One region of the Oerskovia sp. Root918 genome, then DNA from elsewhere that is predicted to be linked to it. Evidence: predicted binding sites of a transcription regulator. Region 1 holds the regulator's gene; the other holds the start of a gene.
What was found. The regulator LexA, encoded in region 1, represses DNA repair genes until DNA is damaged. The targets are predictions, from matches to a motif close to TCGAACANNTGTTCGA.
Positions count from the first base shown of each region.

Region 1 (3,405 bases):
CGAGCGAGTCGAAGGCCTGGTAGACGCTCGCGAAGCGCAGGTAGGCGACCTCGTCGAGCTCGCGCAGCGGGCCGAGGATGGCCAGGCCGATCTCGTAGGCGTCGAGCTCGGCGCTGCCGCCGGCCCGCAGCGACTCCTCGACGCGCTGGGCCAGCACCGCGAGGTCGTCCTCGTTGACCGGTCGCCCCTGGCAGGCCTTGCGCACGCCCGTCACGATCTTCTCCCGGCTGAACGGCTCGGTCACCCCCGAACGCTTGACCACGGACAGGCTCGCGGTCTCGATCGTGGTGAAGCGCCGGTTGCACGCGGGGCACTGGCGGCGACGGCGGATCGATGCCCCGTCGTCGGAGGTCCGTGAGTCGACGACCCGAGAGTCCGCGTGCCGGCAGAACGGACAGTGCATGGGAAAGGTCTCCTGTGCTGGTCGGCCTGGCTCCGGAGCGGCCGCTCCGGAGGTGCGCCCCGAACGTACGTCGCCCGCTCGGCGACATGCAAGGCGCCCCGCCCCGGGCATCGGTCACAAACGGAGAACGGAGGTGGCCGGCAACCGGCCACCTCCGTCGGGACGCCCCCGTCCCCATCTCACGTCCGCGACTCGCCTCGCAGACGTCGACGCAACTGCGGAGACGCGGCAGTGCGCGCCTCCTCCCCACCGACCGACCCCCCAGCCGGGTTGGTGAGGCAGTACTAACTTAGGGGAACCTAAGGGCAGTGCGCAACCCCTGTCTCACACGCAAACCTGCCGAGACGCGGCACCAGAGCCCCGGCGAGCGCTGGCCTGAACCGCCGGAGCAGCCCGTCACCCCTCGCCCACCGGGAGCAGCAGCTGCTGCCCGACCTCGAGACTGGCCGACGAGAGCCCGTTGAGGGCCATCAGCTCGTCGACGACGTCACGCACGTCCCGGTCGCCCCCGGCCAGCGCTGCGGCGTGCTGCCAGAGCGTCTCGCCGGCCTGGACCGCGTGCACCGTGACCTCGCGCGGCTCCCCCGGGCCCGAGGCGAAGGCCTTGCCGCCCCACAGCACGACGAGCGCCATGAGCCCGAGGACGAGCGCCGTCAGGACGACCCGACCGCGGAGCGTGAGACGGAGGGGACCCTCCGACGCCGGCATCGGCACGGACGCCTGACGCCTCGCCGTACGCCACTCGTCCATCGACACCACTGCGCTCATGTCCACTCCTTCGCCAGGGGTGCCCGAACCGCCTTCCCCGGTCGGTTCGAACACCTGTACGTCGAACATCTGTACGATTTCTATCACCGACTGCACGCGTTGTCGAGACATGCTCGAACATGTGTTTGATTCGTGTCGCGTGGTGACCTACCCTGGACCTGTACCGGTCGTCCGATATGTCGGGCCCCTTCGGGGCGCGCGCAGGCGGCCGGGAGCTCTACCAGGAGGAGGCGGCGCCGCTCTCGGCGCACCCTCCGCAGGACAAGGACCGGAACGGCCGAGCAGGGCGGAGACGACGATGGCGGGACGGGTGGCCGACACCACGGGCAGGCTCGCGAAGGTGCACGAGCTCCCCGACCCTGCGACGGGCGGGGACGGGCTCACTGCGCGTCAGCGCCTGGTCCTCGAGACGATCCGGTCGTCGGTCGAGCAGCGCGGCTACCCGCCGAGCATGCGCGAGATCGGCGAGGCCGTCGGCCTGACCAGCCCGTCGAGCGTCAAGCACCAGCTGACGACGCTCGAGCGCAAGGGCTACCTGCGCCGCGACCCGAATCGTCCTCGGGCCATCGAGGTCGTCCAGACCGACGACTCGCGCGGGATCAGGGCTCTGCCAGGCAGCGGCTTCCCGCGCGTGGAGGGCGTGGATCCCGCCGAGGAGTCCCCCGAGCGCCCCACCCCGTCGTACGTCCCCGTCGTGGGGCGCATCGCGGCCGGTGGCCCCATCCTCGCGGAGCAGGTCGTCGAGGACGTGTTCCCGCTGCCCCGCCAGCTCGTGGGCGACGGTGAGCTCTTCCTGCTGCGCGTGTCGGGAGACTCCATGATCGACGCAGCGATCTGCGACGGCGACTGGGTCGTCGTCCGTCGCCAGCCCGTCGCGGAGAACGGTGAGATCGTGGCCGCGATGATCGACGGCGAGGCGACCGTCAAGACCTTCAAGCGCATCGACGGGCACGTGTGGCTCATGCCGCACAACGAGGCGTACCGCCCGCTGTCCGGCGACGACGCGCAGGTCCTCGGCCGCGTCGTCTCGGTCCTGCGCAGCCTCTGACCTGCTCGCCTCTCGACGCCCCTGTTCCTGCACGACGAAGGGGACGGCCGCACCGGCCGTCCCCTTCGTCGTGCCCCGGGCACCGCCTGTCGGCGGTCCTCGGCCCCCTCGCGGGAGTCAGCTCTGGCGCGTCACAGCCCGAAGCTCTTCGCGACCGCGCGCACCGAGTCCGCGGACGAGCGCAGCCCGGCGAGCTCGATGTCGGACAGCGGGACCTCGATCCGCTCCCCGCACCCTCGCCGCTCCAGCAGCGACGGCACGGACAGGCACACGTCGCTGATCCCGTGGAAGTCGTCGAGGAGCGAGGAGACGGGCAGGACGCGGTGCTCGTCGTCGAGGATCGCCTCGATGATGCGGGTGGCGGCGAGCGCGACCGCATAGTTGGTCGCGCCCTTGCCCTCGATGATGCGGTAGGCCGACTGCACGACCTCGTGCGCGATGTCCTCACGCACCTCGGCGGTGAGCGGCCCACGGCCCGTGAGCCCCTGCCAGTCGAGCAGCGGCACGCCGCTGATGGTCGCCGAGCTCCAGAGCGGGATCTCGCTGTCGCCGTGCTCGCCCGCGATGTAGGCGTGGACGTTCTGCACCGCGACACCGCAGTGCTGCGCGACCAGGAAGCGCAGGCGGGAGGAGTCCAGGACAGTCCCGCTGCCGAAGAGCTGGTTGGACGGCAGCCCCGAGTACTTGAGCGCCGCGTACGTCACGACGTCGACCGGGTTGGTCACCATGATGTAGATCGCGTTGGGCGCGACCTCGACGAGCCCCGGCAGGATGTTGCGGACCAGGGAGATGGTCGCCCCCGCGAGGTCCAGGCGCGTCTGCCCGGGCTTCTGCTTGGCGCCCGCGGTGAAGACGACGACGTCGGCGTCGGCGCACACCGCGACGTCGTCGGAGCCCTCGACCTTGGCCATGGGCATGAACTGGATGCCGTGCTGGAGGTCGAGGACCTCGGCCTCCACCTTGGTCTTGTTGATGTCGAGGAGGCTCACGGTGTGAGCGGCCCCTCGCATGAGCGCCGCGTAGGCGAGGGTCGATCCGACGGAACCTGCGCCGACGATCGCGAGCTTGGTGGTACGGGCGGGCACTGTGCCTCCTGGACGTTGTGCGACGGACCTCGAGCCTCCGCCGGACGGAGACCGCGTCCACCGCGTGGACTGCCGGGTCTCAGCCTAGGGCGGAGAGGCGC
Region 1 covers NZ_LMJG01000011.1:311,320-314,724, reverse strand. The annotation lists gene nrdR (transcriptional regulator NrdR) at 1-403, opposite strand, end outside; gene ASE27_RS09025 (LysM peptidoglycan-binding domain-containing protein) at 800-1,171, opposite strand; gene lexA (transcriptional repressor LexA) at 1,470-2,219, shown strand; gene ASE27_RS09015 (L-lactate dehydrogenase) at 2,351-3,304, opposite strand; gene ASE27_RS09010 (ATP-dependent DNA helicase) at 3,384-3,405, opposite strand, start outside.

Region 2 (3,405 bases), on a different contig from region 1:
GCGGGCCGTCGTGCTGGGCGGGCTGAGTCGGGTGGCGGGCCCGGTCGTGCCGGGCAGGTCAGGGCGGCGCAGGCAGAGCCGCGGGCCGTCCCGGGTCAGACGCGGTCGGACCAGGGGCCGAGCACGGGAACCCAGGGACGGACCGTGCGACGCGTGATGACGTTCTCCCGGGCGAACGGGTCGGCGTCGAGCGTCTGGGCCACGCCCGCCTCGTCGGTGGCCTCGACCAGGAGGAGCGCCCCTGCGGGGTTGGCGACGTCCTGGGCGAGGGGACCGGACGCGAGCAGGGTGCCCTGCTCGAGCAGGTCGCCCAGGAAGGCACGGTGCTCGGGGCGGAACGCGTCGAGGACGGCGGGCTTGTCGGCGTACGTGTAGGTCACGGCGAAGATCGGCATGTCGCTCATTCAAGCACCTCGAACGGCACGGGCCGCCCGTGGTCCGCAGCCGCTGCTACCAGCCTCGTGCGCGCCACTCCTCGAGGTGGGGACGCTCGGTGCCGAGCGTCGTGTCCGCGCCGTGCCCGGGGTAGACCCACGTCGCGTCGTCGAACCTGTCGAAGAGCCTCTCGGTGACGTCGGCGTAGAGGAGTGCGAAGCGTCCAGGGTCCTGCTCGGTGTTGCCCACCCCGCCCGGGAAGAGCGAGTCTCCCGTGAACAGGTGTGCGCGCCCGGGGACGGCCCCGGGTGCGGTGGCGTGCTCGGGCTCGCGGTACGCGAGCGCGACCGACCCAGGTGTGTGGCCGCGCAGGGCGACGACCCCGAGGGTGAGGTGCCCGACGACGAGCGTGTCGCCGTCGTGCAGGGATCTGCCGACGCCGACCCCCGTGGCACGGGTGACGGCATCGGCGTCGGGTTCGCCGACCGCGACCGTGGCTCCCGTGACCGCCACGAGGGACGCGAGCGCGGCGATGTGGTCGCGGTGACGGTGCGTCGTGACGACCATGTCGAGGCGGGCCGAAGGCGAGCCCTCACGGACGAGCTCGGCGAGCCGGTCCGGTTCCGCAGCAGCATCCACCAGGAGCTGGGCTCCGCTCCTCCGGCAGGTCAGGAGGTAGGCGTTGTTGTGCGACGGCCCGACGGCGAGCTTGCGGACCTCGATCTCGTCCAGGACCCGCAGGTCGCTCGGACCTCCGACCGCGACGTCTCCGGTGTATCCCACGAGCCCTCCAGGTTGTTCCGGTCGGTAGCCGGCGGGGTGGCTGAACCGACGGCGCTCGGCTGGTCGTGTGACGAGCCTCTCGTCGAAGTCTGGCACGGCGAGCAGATGGCTCGGAGTGCTGGTCAGGGGCATGGCGCACGCGCCGTCGGCTCGCCGGTCGGGGCGACGCCGGTCGTCCGCGTCTCGAACAGGTGTGCGAATGTCAGGGGCGAGGCATACGATGCTTCGGTGAGCAATCGCCTTGTCATCGCTGGTGCCCGTGAGCACAACCTCCGCAACGTCGACCTCGACCTGCCGAGGGACCAGCTCATCGTCTTCACGGGGCTGTCGGGGTCCGGCAAGTCCTCTCTCGCGTTCGACACGATCTTCGCGGAGGGGCAGCGTCGGTACGTCGAGTCGTTGTCCGCCTACGCCCGTCAGTTCCTGGGGCAGATGGACAAGCCGGACGTCGACTTCATCGAGGGCCTCTCGCCCGCGGTATCGATCGACCAGAAGTCGACCAACCGCAACCCTCGCTCGACGGTCGGGACCATCACCGAGGTCTACGACTACCTCCGCCTGCTGTTCGCACGCGCCGGGACCCAGCACTGCCCCGTCTGCGGAGAGAAGGTCCAGGCCCAGACACCGCAGCAGATCGTCGACCGTCTCCTCGAGCTGCCGGAGGGGACTCGCTACCAGGTCCTCGCCCCCGTCGTGCGTGGCCGCAAGGGCGAGTACAGCGAGCTCTTCAAGGAGCTCCAGTCCAAGGGGTTCGCGCGTGCCCGCGTCGACGGCGAGGTCGTCCAGCTCACGGACCCGCCTGCGCTCGAGAAGAAGCTCAAGCACGACATCGAGGTCGTGATCGACCGCCTCGTCTCGCGCGAGGGCGTCCAGCGCCGGCTCACGGACTCCGTGGAGACTGCTCTCGGCCTCGCAGGTGGCCTCGTCGTGGTCGAGCTCGTGGACGCGGACGCCGACGACCCGCAGCGCGAGCGCCGGTTCTCCGAGAAGCGTGCGTGCCCCAACGACCACGAGCTCACGCTCGACGAGATCGAGCCGCGTACCTTCTCGTTCAACGCGCCCTACGGCGCGTGCCCCGAGTGCACGGGCATCGGGTTCCGGCTCGAGGTGGACCCGGACCTCGTGATCCCGGACGACGAGAAGTCGCTCGCCGAGGGAGCCGTCGCTCCCTGGGCCCAGATCTCCTCCGAGTACTTCAACCGCGTCCTGACCGCTCTCGCCTCGGACCTCGGATTCTCCATGGACGTGCCCTGGCGCGCCCTGCCGCAGCGCGCGCAGCAGGCCGTCCTCTACGGCCAGAACCACGAGGTCCACGTCCGCTACAAGAACCGCTGGGGCCGTGAGCGTCAGTACTCGACCGGCTTCGAGGGCGTCGTGACCTTCCTGGAGCGCCGTCACGGCGAGACCGAGTCGGAGTGGTCCAAGGAGAAGTACGAGGCGTACATGCGCGAGACGCCGTGCCCCGTCTGCCAGGGCACGCGACTCAAGCCTGAGGTCCTCGCGGTCAAGGTCGGCGACAAGTCGATCGCCGAGGTCTGCCGTCTGCCGCTGCGCGAGGCCGCGGCCTTCCTCGGCTCGCTCGAGCTCGGTACACGCCAGAAGGCCATCGCGACCGAGGTGCTCAAGGAGATCGACGCCCGCCTGGGCTTCCTGCTCGACGTGGGCCTCGACTACCTCTCGCTCGAGCGCCCCGCCGGGACCCTCTCGGGCGGTGAGGCGCAGCGCATCCGCCTCGCGACGCAGATCGGCTCGGGGCTCGTCGGCGTGCTGTACGTCCTCGACGAGCCGAGCATCGGTCTGCACCAGCGGGACAACCGGCGGCTCATCGACACGCTCACCCGGCTGCGCGACCTGGGCAACACGCTCATCGTCGTCGAGCACGACGAGGACACCATCCGTGCCGCCGACTGGATCGTGGACATCGGCCCCGGGGCGGGGGAGCACGGCGGGCGCGTGATCCACTCGGGCGACTACGCGGGACTCCTCGAGGCCCCCGAGTCCGTCACGGGTGCCTACCTCGCCGGGCGCCGCAGCATCCCCCTGCCGGCGACGCGTCGTCCCGTGGACAAGAGCCGTCAGGTCACGGTCATCGGTGCGCGCGAGCACAACCTCGAGGGCATCGACGTGAGCTTCCCGCTCGGCACGCTGACCGCGGTCACGGGGGTCTCTGGCTCGGGCAAGTCCACGCTCGTCAACTCGATCCTCTACACGGTGCTCGCGAACGAGCTCAACGGGGCACGGCAGGTC
Region 2 covers NZ_LMJG01000014.1:33,950-37,354, forward strand. The annotation lists gene ASE27_RS13895 (YciI family protein) at 96-404, opposite strand; gene ASE27_RS13900 (MBL fold metallo-hydrolase) at 451-1,158, opposite strand; gene uvrA (excinuclease ABC subunit UvrA) at 1,387-3,405, shown strand, end outside.
Region 2: uvrA (excinuclease ABC subunit UvrA) is a predicted target of LexA. The motif match lies at 1,342-1,357, and genes of this name have one in related genera.